3 regions of the Bacteroides sedimenti genome follow, and region 2 is predicted to be linked to each of the others. Evidence: riboswitches for the same ligand, from Rfam matches in the RefSeq annotation. Region 2 holds a riboswitch; each other region holds the start of a gene.
What was found. A riboswitch is a leader RNA that binds a small molecule or an ion and turns the genes downstream of it on or off. The one in region 2 is predicted to bind cobalamin.

Region 1: it holds a riboswitch for cobalamin, as region 2 does, so the genes downstream of both, ABWU87_RS01530 (DUF4465 domain-containing protein) here and ABWU87_RS02825 (DUF4465 domain-containing protein) in region 2, are expected to answer to the same signal.
Region 3: it holds a riboswitch for cobalamin, as region 2 does, so the genes downstream of both, accC (acetyl-CoA carboxylase biotin carboxylase subunit) here and ABWU87_RS02825 (DUF4465 domain-containing protein) in region 2, are expected to answer to the same signal.

Annotation. Positions count from the first base shown of each region.
Region 1 is NZ_AP028055.1:406,560-411,361, reverse strand. It holds gene ABWU87_RS01535 (glycosyl hydrolase family 95 catalytic domain-containing protein) at 1-1,274, opposite strand, end outside; cobalamin riboswitch at 1,724-1,936, shown strand; gene ABWU87_RS01530 (DUF4465 domain-containing protein) at 2,197-3,462, shown strand; gene ABWU87_RS01525 (hypothetical protein) at 3,667-4,617, opposite strand.
Region 2 is NZ_AP028055.1:731,087-735,888, forward strand. It holds gene ABWU87_RS02820 (TonB-dependent receptor plug domain-containing protein) at 1-1,736, opposite strand, end outside; gene ABWU87_RS02825 (DUF4465 domain-containing protein) at 1,749-2,498, opposite strand; cobalamin riboswitch at 2,569-2,775, opposite strand; gene ABWU87_RS02830 (hypothetical protein) at 3,054-3,464, shown strand; cobalamin riboswitch at 3,678-3,880, opposite strand; gene ABWU87_RS02835 (sensor histidine kinase) at 3,939-4,802, opposite strand, start outside.
Region 3 is NZ_AP028055.1:3,651,346-3,656,147, forward strand. It holds gene nadD (nicotinate (nicotinamide) nucleotide adenylyltransferase) at 1-564, opposite strand, end outside; gene gmk (guanylate kinase) at 599-1,165, opposite strand; gene ABWU87_RS14545 (YicC/YloC family endoribonuclease) at 1,167-2,042, opposite strand; cobalamin riboswitch at 2,110-2,306, shown strand; gene accC (acetyl-CoA carboxylase biotin carboxylase subunit) at 2,423-3,937, shown strand; gene ABWU87_RS14555 (biotin/lipoyl-containing protein) at 3,952-4,467, shown strand; gene ABWU87_RS14560 (acyl-CoA carboxylase subunit beta) at 4,475-4,802, shown strand, end outside.

The DNA of each region.
Region 1 (4,802 bases), 320 kb from region 2:
GTAAGTGTCGCAATACAAGGAACATTAAGACCTTTAACGCCAAAGAAACGATGTGTAAAATCTTTAGAGTTATCTTTGATTTTCCAGAGCCAATCGGTAAAAACAGATGATTCTTCCAAATGATTAGAGCTATATCCAGGCCAGTAACTCAACTGTGTGTTTAAGTCATTGTGGAAATCGCCTCTCCAAGGAGGCGTTTGTCCATTATCTGCCGTCCATATAGCCTGTAAAGAGATAGGCGGTGCATTCTTACGTGAAGAGGCTCCAAATTTGTATTGCTCTAAATACCATTGTTTTTCTAAAAGCGGATCGGGAATAGAAATTTCTGATTGCGCCCAATAATTTTTCCACCAAGCAACGTGTTGCTGCAATGCCTTCTTGTAGCTAATATGAGATGATTGTTCCAATAGTTGTTGTGCTTTCTTGGACTCAGAATACCATGTGCCCTTTGATGTTACACAAAAAGAGCCTTCCAACGTTGAGCTATTAAAAGTGTTCCAAGTCAGTGCAATTTCGTAAGAAACTTTGCCCCAGGCTTGTTGGTGGTACACAAGAATATTCTTTTTAGGGTGCAGGATTATTCCTTTTTTATAGCCTAAAGAACTGAGCGGTCTTACACTTTTAGGCATACTAACATCCAGATTCGTACTTTCTTCGTAAGATGGTACTACCAACAGAGGAATCAGTTCGCTTGGTAAGTTCTCAAAAATGAAACGACCGGAATTGTCAGCGGCATGAATAAAGAATTGAGCCTTAACACCATTTTTCCAATGAATGTGACATACCGCCCGGGCTACGTCTAAACGAACTTGCTCTATCTCTCCAAGTGGTTTAATGCAAAACTCTATTCCTCCGGCCGGTATTTTAGTGGGGGCAGGATCTAGCCGACTACGATCATCGATCAACGATTGAACAGGCTTGAGGTCTTTCTTGTGAATAATTTGTTCGCAAACGAAGCGATACGAATAGTTTTTTGATTTCTCAAACTCTTTAACCGGGCGTAGATCCCAAAGGTCGGCCCGGTCAATTCCAATGCGTAAATTATCTCCTTTTTGCCATATCAAGGCTCCGATAATGCCATTACCCAACGGAATAGCCTCATCCCACACTGTAGGCAGAGATTGAAACACCAAGTCATTTATTGGTTGTGGTAAGTTGGAGACGATTCTGGTCTTGAGCGAGTCCTCTTTAATGAAACTGTAACTAACTTCTTGTTCGTAAATAGTTTTTTTATCAATTGATGAGGGTAACAAGAGATTTGTCTGTGTCTTCATGCCATATGAAACTTGCCAACAAAAAAACAGGCATCCAATGATTCTTATAGTTTTAAAACTTGAAATAATTTTTCTTTTCATATAAAAGATTTATTTTACAATGTATTTTATTTAGACTAACATTATGCAAATGTAGGCCGAGATTGACCTTTACAATATACTTTTTTAGTACAGATTTCATTCAAAATCATCCGAATTAACGATTATTTGAAATGATTGAAGGCAATTATTGCATTTTACCCATCTACTTGGCACAATATTCGCGTTGTGATTTTGGCTTATACATTTTCATAATTTCATCAGTCGCACCAATAACTATTCACATTTTTAAATTCCATATAAGAGACCTTCTTTCCAAAAACAACAGCTGATTGATAAAGTAATGACAAGATTAGAAACTTACAAAAAATGGGAATAATCTTTTTTCGTTACATATATTATACATATATTTGCATTGCTAATAATTTGGTGTCGCATATTCCAAATTTGCTTCGGAACATGCGATGAAAAGGGAATCAGGTGAAAATCCTGAACAGACCCGCTGCTGTAAGCTCCGCTAATGCGTGCTGAACATACTTTAGCCACTGATTCGTGAAAACGATTGGGAAGGCGTTCAGAACACGGGAGTAAGTCAGAAGACCTGCCATATTATATTGTTATAAGCTTCGGGAATAGAGCTAAAAACGGCACGTACTGACTTGTATTGTTTCATTTTTTTTCAAGTTCTCTTTTTGTACTTGTCATTTTATTTGTCGTCCGGTTGTAAATCTGACGAAAAGATGTCTTGTTTATTCAAGGCACTCCTGAACGATCCGCCTGTAGATTAAAAAATCTCCGAAAGAAGCTTATGTAGCAATAGTAAAAGTAGCTAACAGTACTTATTTACAAATAATCATTAATAACCAATTAAAAAGATTTTATTATGAACAAAAGTATTTTACTAGCGCTAACATTTCTCTTATTAATCACAAATGTTATAAATGGACAGACGGTTAACGGCAGGACTGCAACTTTTGATAATTTGTCCCTCGACCCTGAAAGTCGCTGGTGGGGAGATAATACAAGTAGCAACTACCAATCTGTATTTCAAAGCGGAGCTTATGTGTTCACCAATACGCTGGTAGAGAGTTATAAAACCTGGGGAGGATTTGCCTATTCCAATCTCACATCAACTTCGTTTGAACCATCCGATTTTCTTAATCAACAGTTTCGGTCGGCAGTGGGACACGGAGTAGATAATTCTAAAAATTACGCAGTAGTATATACATTTGGAGCCAGAACACGAGTAACGATCTCAGACATGCCTAATGGAGAACAAATCAGCGGTTTTTATATTTCCAATTCTGCCTGGGTGAAGTATGTTTCCGAACATGGTACCGGAATGAATTCTACCGGACAATCGGATGCAAATACCCCATTTGGGGTAGGCGATTGGTACAAGATTACCGCTAAAGGCAGCAACGGCAAATCGCTGGATTTCTACCTTGCCGATTATCGTTCCGAGAATCCTGACAATCATTACACACTAGATTCCTGGCAATGGTTTGACCTTCGCGAACTCGGAATCGTGAAATACATTGATTTTAAAGCAGATGGCACGAGAAAGAATGCTTCAGGTTCCACTATCCCACTCTATTTTTGCATGGATAATTTTGGTGGAGAAAGAAATATAACTCCTGCTGATAAGCAGAATATGCATCCAAACACCTCGTTTACTTTATCGCTCGGTTCATTATTCAACCTTATTTCGCCAGCTTCCGGTTCAGAAATTCAGTATGCAACTTCAAATCCTGTATATACCATTACCGATGCACCCAATGCCACTTATGCCACAGCTACCATTAATGCAGATAACCTGCAGATAAATTCAGCTTCGGAAGGCACAACTTCGCTTGTTGTTAGCCGGACTGTTCTGGGTGTGACAACATTTGTCCGGATTCCGGTTGATGTTACACTCTCTACAGAGTTAAAACAACCAAAATTACAGAGTATTATTTCTCCGAATCCTGCTTCAACCTTTACCATTCTGAGCTTAAGCGGGAACGTAACAATCTACTCTATAAATGGGGTTAGAGTATATGAAAACGCCAATTACGAAGCCAATACGCTAATAAATGTGAGCAGTTGGGCAAATGGCGTGTACTTTGTAAGAATGAACGGGCAAACAATAAAATTAATAAAACGATAGAGTTTGAAACTTATAAAAAGAACCATATTCAATCCACAATAGAGATTGAATATGGTTCTTTTAAAGCTCTGAAGTTAATTAAAAACGAGATTTGTACCTTCTTTCTTTAAAAATCAAGATGTTTGTTACAGTTCTTTATATGAACAACAATTCAACTATTCAGCAACCCGAAAACAACTGAAACAAACTATATAGCTATAATTATCAGAAATAAAATCTGAATCCGGGAAGAATAGTAATTCTGGCAATGCCGTTAGCATTATCTTCTGTTGAAGAATATACGTTTCCAAGATTATCTTTCATATCTCCCAGTTGACTGGTAACAGCTCCGATAGATAATCCTATGCCCAGATGTTTAGTCAGCATATATTCTGCACCGAAATCAACGCTTATTCCAACCCCGCTTGCCCACATATTGTATCCGTTGCTTGCCTTTTCATCGTGCCTGAAATAACCGATTCCGTATTTACCTGCCAGCATCCATTTATCTCCAACCATCCAACGTCCGCTCACAAATGGAGCAATGTAGGTTGAATTGAAAGAATCGCTTCCACCATAGAAAGATACTGACGAACGGAATCCGGAGTAAATGATACCAACTCCCCATCCGCTCTTGAATGAATGCTCATATTCAAATCTCCAATCGGTTCCGCTTCTAAGTTGAGAGGCAACCGCGCTACTGAAACCATCTCCGTCATTATAAATATCACTGTAAATATAGGCATAACCCACACTAGCCGAGAAGGTATTTCTAGGCACTATGCGCTTATTAACCATTATTTTAGATGGTACAAACTGGTTTAAATGCTTATTAACCAGCAAGGAATCGTTTATTATCTTACTGTCTAAAAGCAGCATGGTTCCGGAAATCTGATGGCAACTGCTCCATACAGATGGTTTTGAGTGTGCGGTAATCATCAATCCATTGCCTCCGTTCTTCGACACTTCATTTTTAGCAAAAGAAAGCACTTCATCATATTTGCATTTCGTTGTAAAACCGCCATCTCGCACATTGACATGTCCTATTGTAGTGGCAGAACCGGGAACTGTATCGCCTATATTATAAACAACTACGGAATCGGGCGACACGATAGCCGGGTACGATTTTAGTATTTGTGTTGTTATCCGGGGATTGCATGATGTTACAACAATCATGAGCAGAAGTAATAAAAAGCCATTTTTTTTCATAGAGTCATTTAAATTAAAAAATAAATTATTTTAGTTTCACGTGTTTTATTTCAATATAAAATAAATTCATAATTATACAGGATTGATAAACTGAGAAATTCGCCACCTATATATTGACAAAATTAGCCATATTCATGTCATATCAAACAGTT
Region 2 (4,802 bases):
CCCGAATGACGCGGAGTGTATGGTATCTGATGATTATATGTCACCTTATCGGGCATGTTGTATTTATCTGTTTTATCCATGGCGCGCTGATAGGTATAGTTTCCGGTAGCGGCCAGTCTGATCTTGTCGCTGCAACGGAATGCCGTCTCCATATTTGCTTCCATTCCCCGGATGTCAACCCGTCCGATATTGCGCATGCTCCATACAAACAGATTCTTTGTGGGTACAGCTACAATCTTATCGCTAACCCGGTTATAGAAACCGTCGACCGACAAGGAGATGTATGGAATAACGTGGTTAAATTTCTTAATCCAGCTCAGGCCGGCATTGAATTCGCTCGCCTGTTCCGGCTTGAGCGACCGTGTGCCTATCGTTCCGTAATAGAGATCGTTGAAGGTAGGCAGACGGAAAATATCTTTGTAAAGCAGTCTCGCCCGCAGATCCTCGTTCTTAAACAACTGGTAGGAGAAGCTTACAGAGGGAGAGAAGCGGTTCCGGTTATCGGCAGCCGTTCCGGTTCTTACTGATTCGCGGGTTAAGGTAGAAAGTATGTGAGCCGTTGCGGTGAGGCGGTTGTTCACATACTTGGCAGCCAGCGCATTGAGCAAAGTGAAGCGGGTAGGGTAGACAAAATTGGTAAGGTCTGCCCTCATGGTATTGATACTTCCATCATTGGCCAACGATAAGGAGAGATTAGAATTTGCACGATACATGACGGTTCCCGACAGATAATATTCGTTCTGATAATAATTATTTCGGGTAACCGCATTATAAGTGGCGTTGTCCGGATTATCATACCTGTTGTAGCCCCAGTTGAACTTACCGTTCATCAAGAGGCTCCAACGATTGGATAATTGGTTTTCATAATTTGCCTGGACAAAGAAATTCTTGTCTTTCAAACGCTCCTCGGCACGTGCGTAATATAATTTGTTAGAAGGCAGACCTCTGTCCGAGAAGTAGTAATAAGCCTTCAAACTGGCCTTCTGCCTGTCGCTGAAACGGGCAAACAAGTTGGCTTCTGTCTTCACCGTTTCAATATCCGAGTTAAGACGATGCAATCGCTCCGTGGCGGTTCCGTTAAGCTGAGTGTAGGGATAGTTGCCGTCGGCATGCATGTAGTCTGCATGGAAGGAGGAAGACAACACCTCGTTCCACTGGTTGTCTAGATGAAGACTCGGATTATAAAAGCCAAAGCTACCCCCTTTAAAGGTAGCGCTGGCATTTATATTTTTCTGAGTAAGTACGGGTGCCGGACTCTTTATATTCAGGACACTGGCGGCAGAGAAGAGTCGGGCAGGCTGAAAGATGTTATCGTTTTGCCCGCTGTTCAAACTAATCTCTTCAATATTATCCAGCGTTAGCTTTCCAAGGTCCACTTGTCCCGTTTGAGAATCGGTAATAGAAATCCCGTCGTAAACCACGGCTGTGTGGTTGGCTCCCAGACTTCGTACCGAGATTGTTTTTAGTCCGCCGATGCCGCCATAGTCTTTTACAACCACTCCGCTGAAAAACCTGACAGCATCCGAAACCTGTAATAACCCGGACTGTTTTAATTGATTAACATCAAGCACCTGAAGCGGAGTAGTGGAACGAAGTTCCTTCTCCTTTTTTCTCTCCTTTACCACAACTTCCTTAAGGGTATGTACACGTAAGGAATCTGGTTTTTGCGCCTGGACAAGCAAACTTGTGCAGAACCAAATGGATAAAGAGATTATTATGCTTCGAGTGTATGACATTTTATTTTCAGATTATAATTCGATTGTGAATCCGTCCATGCAGAAATAGGCAGGAGTATTCATTCCGAAATTTCCGTTATCAGTTGAAGATAGGCTGAATTTAACTTCAGCAACTTTGCCAAGGGCAGAAAGGTCCATCCATGTCCATTTATCAAGCAGAACCTTTTTCCCGTTGCGGTAATCTGCAAGATAAATTTCGGCAGTGCCTGTTGTGTTACCTTTATCATCTAAACCAGTAACAGTAAGTTTAAACCAGCTGCCATCCTTAAATGGTTTTGCGTAACCGTCACCATTCAATATAGATAAATAGGCATAAGTACTGTTGGTTACATACATACCTTTCACGGTATGGCTGGCGTTTCCTGCAAAATGGAACTTGTCGGTTGAGTACTCACTTGGGTTTACAGTCATATATGTTGCACTGGTTTTACCGCTACCGGTGATTGCACTGTTGTTAGTATATCCCGCAGTTTTTACATCAGTCTTATTGGTATAGGTAAATCCCCCTCCAAATGTATTAAAGCTTGTTGTGTAGCTATCGAAAACGAAATAACCTGTCTGGTCAACAAATGTGTTTTTATAAGTCCAGGCCCCTGCCGGCTCTTCTTTAAATATCCCGGTAAATTCAGTTTCGGGCTTGTCTAGTTTTCCTTGTAGGTTAAGAACAACGGTTGTGCTGTTTACAATGGGCGAATTGTCGTCGCTGTTGCAACTACATAGTACCACCACGGTAAGCAGCAATAGAGAATAGATCTTTTTCATCTTGTCTATCAGTTTAAATAAGTAATAAAATGTGTTTTGTTATGTGCTAAGCTCATTCCTCGTAAGCTTTATACTGTCATAATGCACGGTAGGTCTTCTGACTTGTTTCCGTTGGAAAGCGCCTTCCCGAACTAATTGTTCAGTGGTATTGAGTGGTTGCTTACAACGTTATAATGAAACTTACAGCAGCGGGACTGTTCAGGATTCTCACCTGATTCCCTTTTAATCACTTCTTCGCTACGGGAGATTTTGTGAACCAATGCGCGGCAAAGTTAGAAAGAAAATCTATAAACACAATAAACTTTTGATTTAATTCTACTCTTATGCCCGTTATTTATCTGACTAATAATGAGAAACTAGCTGGTTATTGCCGCCGAATTAGTATCTTTGTTTAGACGACTTATTGTTAGGGTCATGTCCCTTGATGTTTAGGGTCATGATGCCATGAGTATAGCCTCATAAGGCTAATAAGCTGGGGTCGCGACCCTAATAATAGTTCTTCGATAATAAAGTAATAGTATAAAGTAATTAATCTGTTAATCTAAAGAGGAAGAAATGGCAATTCGTTACAGCGTTCACACCAATACTTTGAAGAATGCAAAGACTGGTGAAGACAAAAAATCTGTTTGGGTAAGTGTAAAAAGTAGATCTAACTATAGGATGGAGGATTTGGTCAGGGAGCTAAGTGGTGGTTCGCCGGCTAAGAAGGGCGAACTGATGAGTGCGTTTATAAGGATTGCCGCTTGCATTGAGGAAAAACTGAAAGATGGGCACAGTGTTACCATTGATGGATATGGTACGTTCCAGCTGACAGTGCAGGTTAAAGAGGGGAAAGAGAATAGCGATTTCCGTGCCGAGTCAGTGGAATTGAAGAATGTGATATTTAATGCCACCAGACAGGCAAAGAAAAGAATCAACGCTGCCGGGTTTGAACGTTTCAATGAAGATATTCATCCCAGACGATAAATAAAAAAGAAAACCCGGGCGAATCACTTCGACCGGGTGTCTTTCAATAAACTTGGCAGAGTTTAAAGATTATATACTATTTGTCATAAAGTTTTCGCCTGTTAGAGTAGAAAATATTCCTTCACCCTTTCAGCTACATAATTGGTTATGGAAATAATATAACCGGAATGATTATCATTCGGCTACGTGGTTCAACGCTTTATCCTCGAAAGCTATTGAAAAGCATGCATGGCAGGTCTTCTGACTCTGTTTCCGTTTGCAGGCACCTTCCCGAACATTCAGTTCAGTGGTAGTGAGTAGTTGCCAGCAACGTTTTGTTGAAACTTACAGCAGCGGGACTGTTCAGGACTTTCACCTGATTCCCTTTTCATCTTTTGCCCGATAGGGCTTTAGAACCAATGCAGAAGCAAAGATACATATTTATTTTAAACAAAACAGGATTGCGGAAGAATAAAATCTTCGCAATCCTGCTTTTTAATTTTTGGCGAGGGTGAATACGAACTCCAGTCCACCGCCTTTATTATTTTTGGCCGAGATGTTTCCTCCGTGTATAAGTATGGAGTTCTTCACGATGGCAAGTCCCAGCCCGGTACCGCCTATCTTTCGCGATCGTCCTTTGTCAACCCGGTAGAATCGTTCGAAGAGCCGGTTCAAATGTTCCGGTGAAACGCCTACGCCTGTATCCGAGAAACTGAAGTAATAGAATGTTTCATCTTCTCTGAAGCATTTTATTGTGATGGAAATATCGGTTCCAGCGTAAGAGATGGAATTATCCATCAGATTGCGGAAGATGGAATAGATGAGCGATGCGTTTCCGCGGATATACATATCTTTTTTCAGCAGGTTATGAACGGAGATGTTTCTCATTTCAAGCTCCAGAGATACCTCATTAATTATATTCTGTACCAGTGAATTTACTTCCACCTTTTCCATGTCGATCATGTTGCTTGCCTCATCTATTCGGGTAAGAACCGAAATATCCCTTAGCAGCCTGGTCAATCGGTTGCTTTGTGCATAACATCTTTCTATGAAAGTATTGAATTTGTCTTTCGGCAGGTTCGGATTGTTGACTATGGTTTCCAGATATCCTTGGATACTGCTTACAGGAGTTTTCAACTCATGAGCAATATTCTGCGTCAGCTGCCTTTTCATGCGGTGCTGTTCCTCTTCCATAGTCACATCATTAATTGAAACTTCAAAGCTGAGGTCCTGGAAAATGATACATTCAACAATAAAGACTCTTCCGTTTTTCTCAATATTAAGAGAGAGGCGTCTCTCCTGATTTCCCGGTTTTGCCGGTGCATTGTTTATAAATTCGGTAATCTTCTGTAGCTCCGG
Region 3 (4,802 bases), 840 kb from region 2:
CTCTTCCTTGATTTTCTGGTAAACAGCCGGATGCATAAAATAGCGGATGTCCTTTCCGCTTTTAATGCCATCTCTAATAAAGGTGGAACTAATGTCTATTTCGGGCACGTTGGTGAGTTTTACCGAAGGAGGAAGTGTGCTTTTATCTATGGTTGAACCGGGGCGTGGATAAATCCAGATTTCATTCTCGTTAATGATTCGCTGATAATCTCTCCACTTATCAAAAATAAGCCAGTTATCTCCGCCGATGATGAGAATGAATTCCCGGTCGGGATAGGCTTTCTTCAGTTTGTCGATCGTATCGCAGGAGTAAGAAGGTTTGGGCAGGTGGAACTCAAAGTCAGATGCAAGGAATTTGGGATATCCTTCAATGGCCAGTTTTACCAGCTCCAGACGAATGTTGTCGTCCAGAAAGTCGCTTTCTTTCAACGGGTTTTGCGGGGTGACTAAAAACCATAGTTCATCGAGCTCCTCGAACTCGCAAATATAATTTGCCAGTGCGAGGTGCCCGATGTGAATAGGATTGAATGTTCCACCGAATATACCCGTCTTTATTTTCTTCATATCAGAAAAATGATGATATCCCTGAAAAAGGGAATTATCTATTTAGGAAGTCTTGGATTACCTTAAGTGCTTTGTTACGTGCCTCTTCCAGATTGTCGTTTATTATCACGACATCGAACTTATCGGCAAAACTTAGTTCGAATTCCGCTTTTGCAAGACGATTTTCGATAACTGAAGGCTCGTCGGTTCCTCTTCCTACAAGACGCTCACGAAGCACTTCCATGGAAGGGGGTTGTATGAATACAGAAAGCGCGCGGTCTCCGTAGAAATTCTTGATATTACATCCGCCAACCACGTCGACATCGAATATCACATTCTGACCGGCAGCCAGCTGTTTTTCGACTTGTTCTTTCAGGGTGCCGTAGAAACGGTCTTTGTACACCTCTTCGTATTCCAGGAATTCATCGTTGTTGATTCGCTGACGAAACTCTTCCGGTGAAAGAAAGAAATATTCCACTCCATGCTGTTCGGTCCCACGAGGCGGACGGCTGGTTGCTGAAATTGAAAAGGCAAGTTTAAGGCCCTGTTTCAACAGGTAGTTAATCATGGTTGACTTGCCAGCCCCGGAAGGTGCTGAAAATATAATTAACTTTCCTTTCATATTACATTACGTTTAAAACTTGTTCTTTGATTTGTTCTAGTTCGTCTTTCATCTGAACCACTATTTTCTGCATCTCCGCATTGTTGGATTTGCTTCCGAGGGTATTGATTTCACGCCCCATCTCCTGAGCGATAAAACCTAGCTTCTTTCCTTGTCCGCTGCCCTCTTCCATTGTATTGATAAAGTAGGTCAGGTGGTTGGCTAGTCTCTGCTTCTCCTCATTGATGTCCAGCTTCTCAATATAATAGATGAGTTCCTGTTCAAGGCGGTTCTTATCAAAATCTACACTGGCTGTCTTTTCCAGTGCATCCATGATGCGTGTCTTTATCTTTTCTATACGCTCTGCTTCATGTGGTGATACCGACTCGAGTAATGACCGGATGTTCGCAATTTTCTCCCGGAATTTCTTTTCCAGAGCCGAACCTTCCTGTTTGCGGAAGTCTACCAAGTGCTGAATAGCTTCTTGTACTGCTTTGTGTGCCTCTGCCCACTCTTCCTCAGAAAGCTCCTGAGTCTCCATCTTGGACATCACATCGGGCATGCGAAGCAATATTTTAAACCAATCGTTCGGCATCGGAATTTCCAACGCATCAGATAGCTGTCTGATTTGTCTGTAGTAACCTTCTACAACAGCTGCATTGATTGGAGTAACCACATCTGCATCGCTCTTGTCTATCCAAAGGCTGAAATCAACCTTGCCTCTTTCAAGCGATTTTGCTATTTCATTACGTATCTCCATCTCCTTTTCCCGATAGGCAGGAGCGATACGTGTTGATAAATCCAGAGCTTTACTGTTGAGTGACTTTATTTCAACGTTAATCTTCTTGTCAACCAGGGTGATAGTGGCTTTCCCGTAGCCGGTCATTGATTGTATCATAGTTGGTAAATTTTCTGCAAAAATAATGTTTTCTATCCAATTATGTCTCATAATTCTTCAGAATTGTTACCTTTGCCCCCGAATTGGTTTGCTGTTGTTTATCAACGATAGCAATTAAAAGGGAATCGGGTGAAAATCCCGGACAGGCCCGCTGCTGTGAACCTCTGTAAATCATCCTGATAAAAACTCTTGCCACTGGCTGTTGCCGGGAAGGCGTTCAGGATGGGAGTAAGTCAGAAGACCTGCCAATCTGTTTCATGTTTATCTCCTCGTGGAGTGGGAAATGAACCTTTGCGTACTAAAATCTGTTTTTGAAGGAATTTAATAGTAATTGTTCTGCCTTATTGGCGGAATGAATTGTTGTACCAAATATCTGAGAAATGATTAGAAGAATCTTGGTTGCTAACCGTGGCGAGATTGCGGTGAGAGTTATGCGCTCCTGCAGGGAAATGGAGATTGAATCGATTGCGATTTTCTCTGAAGCCGACCGGACGGCAAAACATGTCTTGTATGCTGATGAAGCCTATTGTGTAGGTGGAGCAGCATCAAAAGACAGCTATCTGAATGTAGAAAAAATCATCGAAATTGCCAAAGCTCATCAGGTGGATGCAATCCATCCGGGCTATGGTTTCCTCTCTGAAAACTCCCTTTTTGCCAATCGCTGCAAGGAAGAAGGTATAATCTTTATAGGGCCTGATGCTGGAACAATGGATGCGATGGGTGATAAGATATCTGCACGTAAGCAGATGATTGCAGCTGATGTACCTGTTGTTCCTGGTACTGAACAGAGCCTGAGAGATGTGAAAGAGGCAATCGATGTATGTAATAAAATTGGCTATCCGGTGATGCTGAAGGCATCGATGGGCGGTGGCGGAAAAGGGATGAGGCTGATTCACAATGAAAGCGAAGTCGAAGAGGCTTATACTACAGCAAAATCGGAGGCACTCTCATCATTTGGTGATGATACCGTATACCTGGAAAAGTTTGTGGAAGAACCTCACCATATTGAATTCCAGATTTTGGGTGATAATTATGGGAATGTGGTTCATCTGTGTGAAAGAGAGTGCTCTGTACAACGACGCAATCAGAAGATTGTAGAGGAGAGTCCATCTCCATTTATTACTGCGGAGTTGAGGGAAATGATGGGAAAAGCGGCGGTTGCTGCAGCAAAGGCTGTGAACTATGTCGGTGCCGGAACAATTGAGTTTTTGGTGGACAAGAACCGTAACTTCTACTTCCTGGAAATGAATACCCGGCTGCAGGTAGAGCATCCTATAACAGAAGAGGTGCTTGGCGTGGATTTGGTAAAAGAACAGATTCACATTGCCAACGGCATTCCTTTGCGTTTTAACCAGGAAGATATCGTGCAGCGTGGACATGCCATTGAATGCCGTATTTGTGCCGAAGATACTGAATTTAATTTTATGCCTTGTCCGGGTGTGATTCGACAGATAACAGAGCCTAATGGTATAGGCGTTCGCATTGATAGTTATGTGTACGAAGGATATGAAATTCCGATTCATTACGACCCGATGATTGGTAAACTGATTGTATGGGCTACTACCCGTAAATATGCTATCGAACGGATGCGCCGGGTGCTTCACGAGTACAAGATAACCGGAGTTAAAACTAATATTGGTTACCTGAGAAGCATCATGGATACTCCGGACTTTGTAAAAGGTGCTTATGATACCGGCTTTATACAGAAGAATACAGGATTGCTGTTGAAAGGCATTCCTACTGACGAGGAAGAAACCGAAAATATTGCAATGGTGGCAACGTATATAGACTATCTGATGAATCTGGAAGAAAATAACTCGAATGTATCTACCGATAATCGTCCTATCAGCCGCTGGCGTGAGTTTGGTTTACACAAAGGGGTATTGAGAATCTAAAAGAAAGCAAACAAATGGAAATACATATTGGAAAAAGAACTGCTGAAATAGAACTTCTTTCAAAGGAGGGCAATAATGTGCGCCTTACCATTGATGGAAAAGAGTTTGAAGTGGATGTGGTAATGGCGGAAAACGGAGCCTGTTCTATTCTGCATAATGGAAAGTCGTACAATGCAGAGCTTATTCGTTCGGGGAATGGGAAGAGTTACAAGGTAAATACCCACTTCTCTTCTTATAATGTGGATATCGTCGATACAAAAGCAAAGTATTTGCGAATGAAAAAGAAAGAAGAGGTGCGACAGGATGATAAAGTGGTATCACCAATGCCTGGGAAAGTGGTGAAAATACCTGTGAATGAAGGTGACCTGGTGGCTGCCGGAGAAACAGTGCTGGTTATTGAAGCCATGAAAATGCAGAGTAATTATAAAGTGACTTCCGATTGCTATATCAAAGAAATCCTGGTTAACGAGGGTGACTCTGTGAATAGTGACCAACAGCTGATATTGCTGGATTTAAATGTTGAAAAATGATTAAGTAATGGAAAAAGAAAAAATATATAACCGTTTTCTGGAAAAGGATAAAATAGCCGAATTGGGTGGAGGCGTGAACAGGGTTGAAAAGCAGCATCAGGCTGGCAAAATGACTGCCCGCGAACGTATTGAGATGTTGCTGGATAAGGGAACCTTTACAGAACTGGATAAGCTAATGGTACATCGTTGCACTAATTTTGGAATGGATAAGAATATAATTCCGGGAGATGGTGTGGTTTCAGGATATGGAAAGATTGATGGACGGCTGGTGTTTGTATATGCATACGATTTTACTGTGTATGGCGGAACGTTGAGTGCAACAAACTCACGCAAGA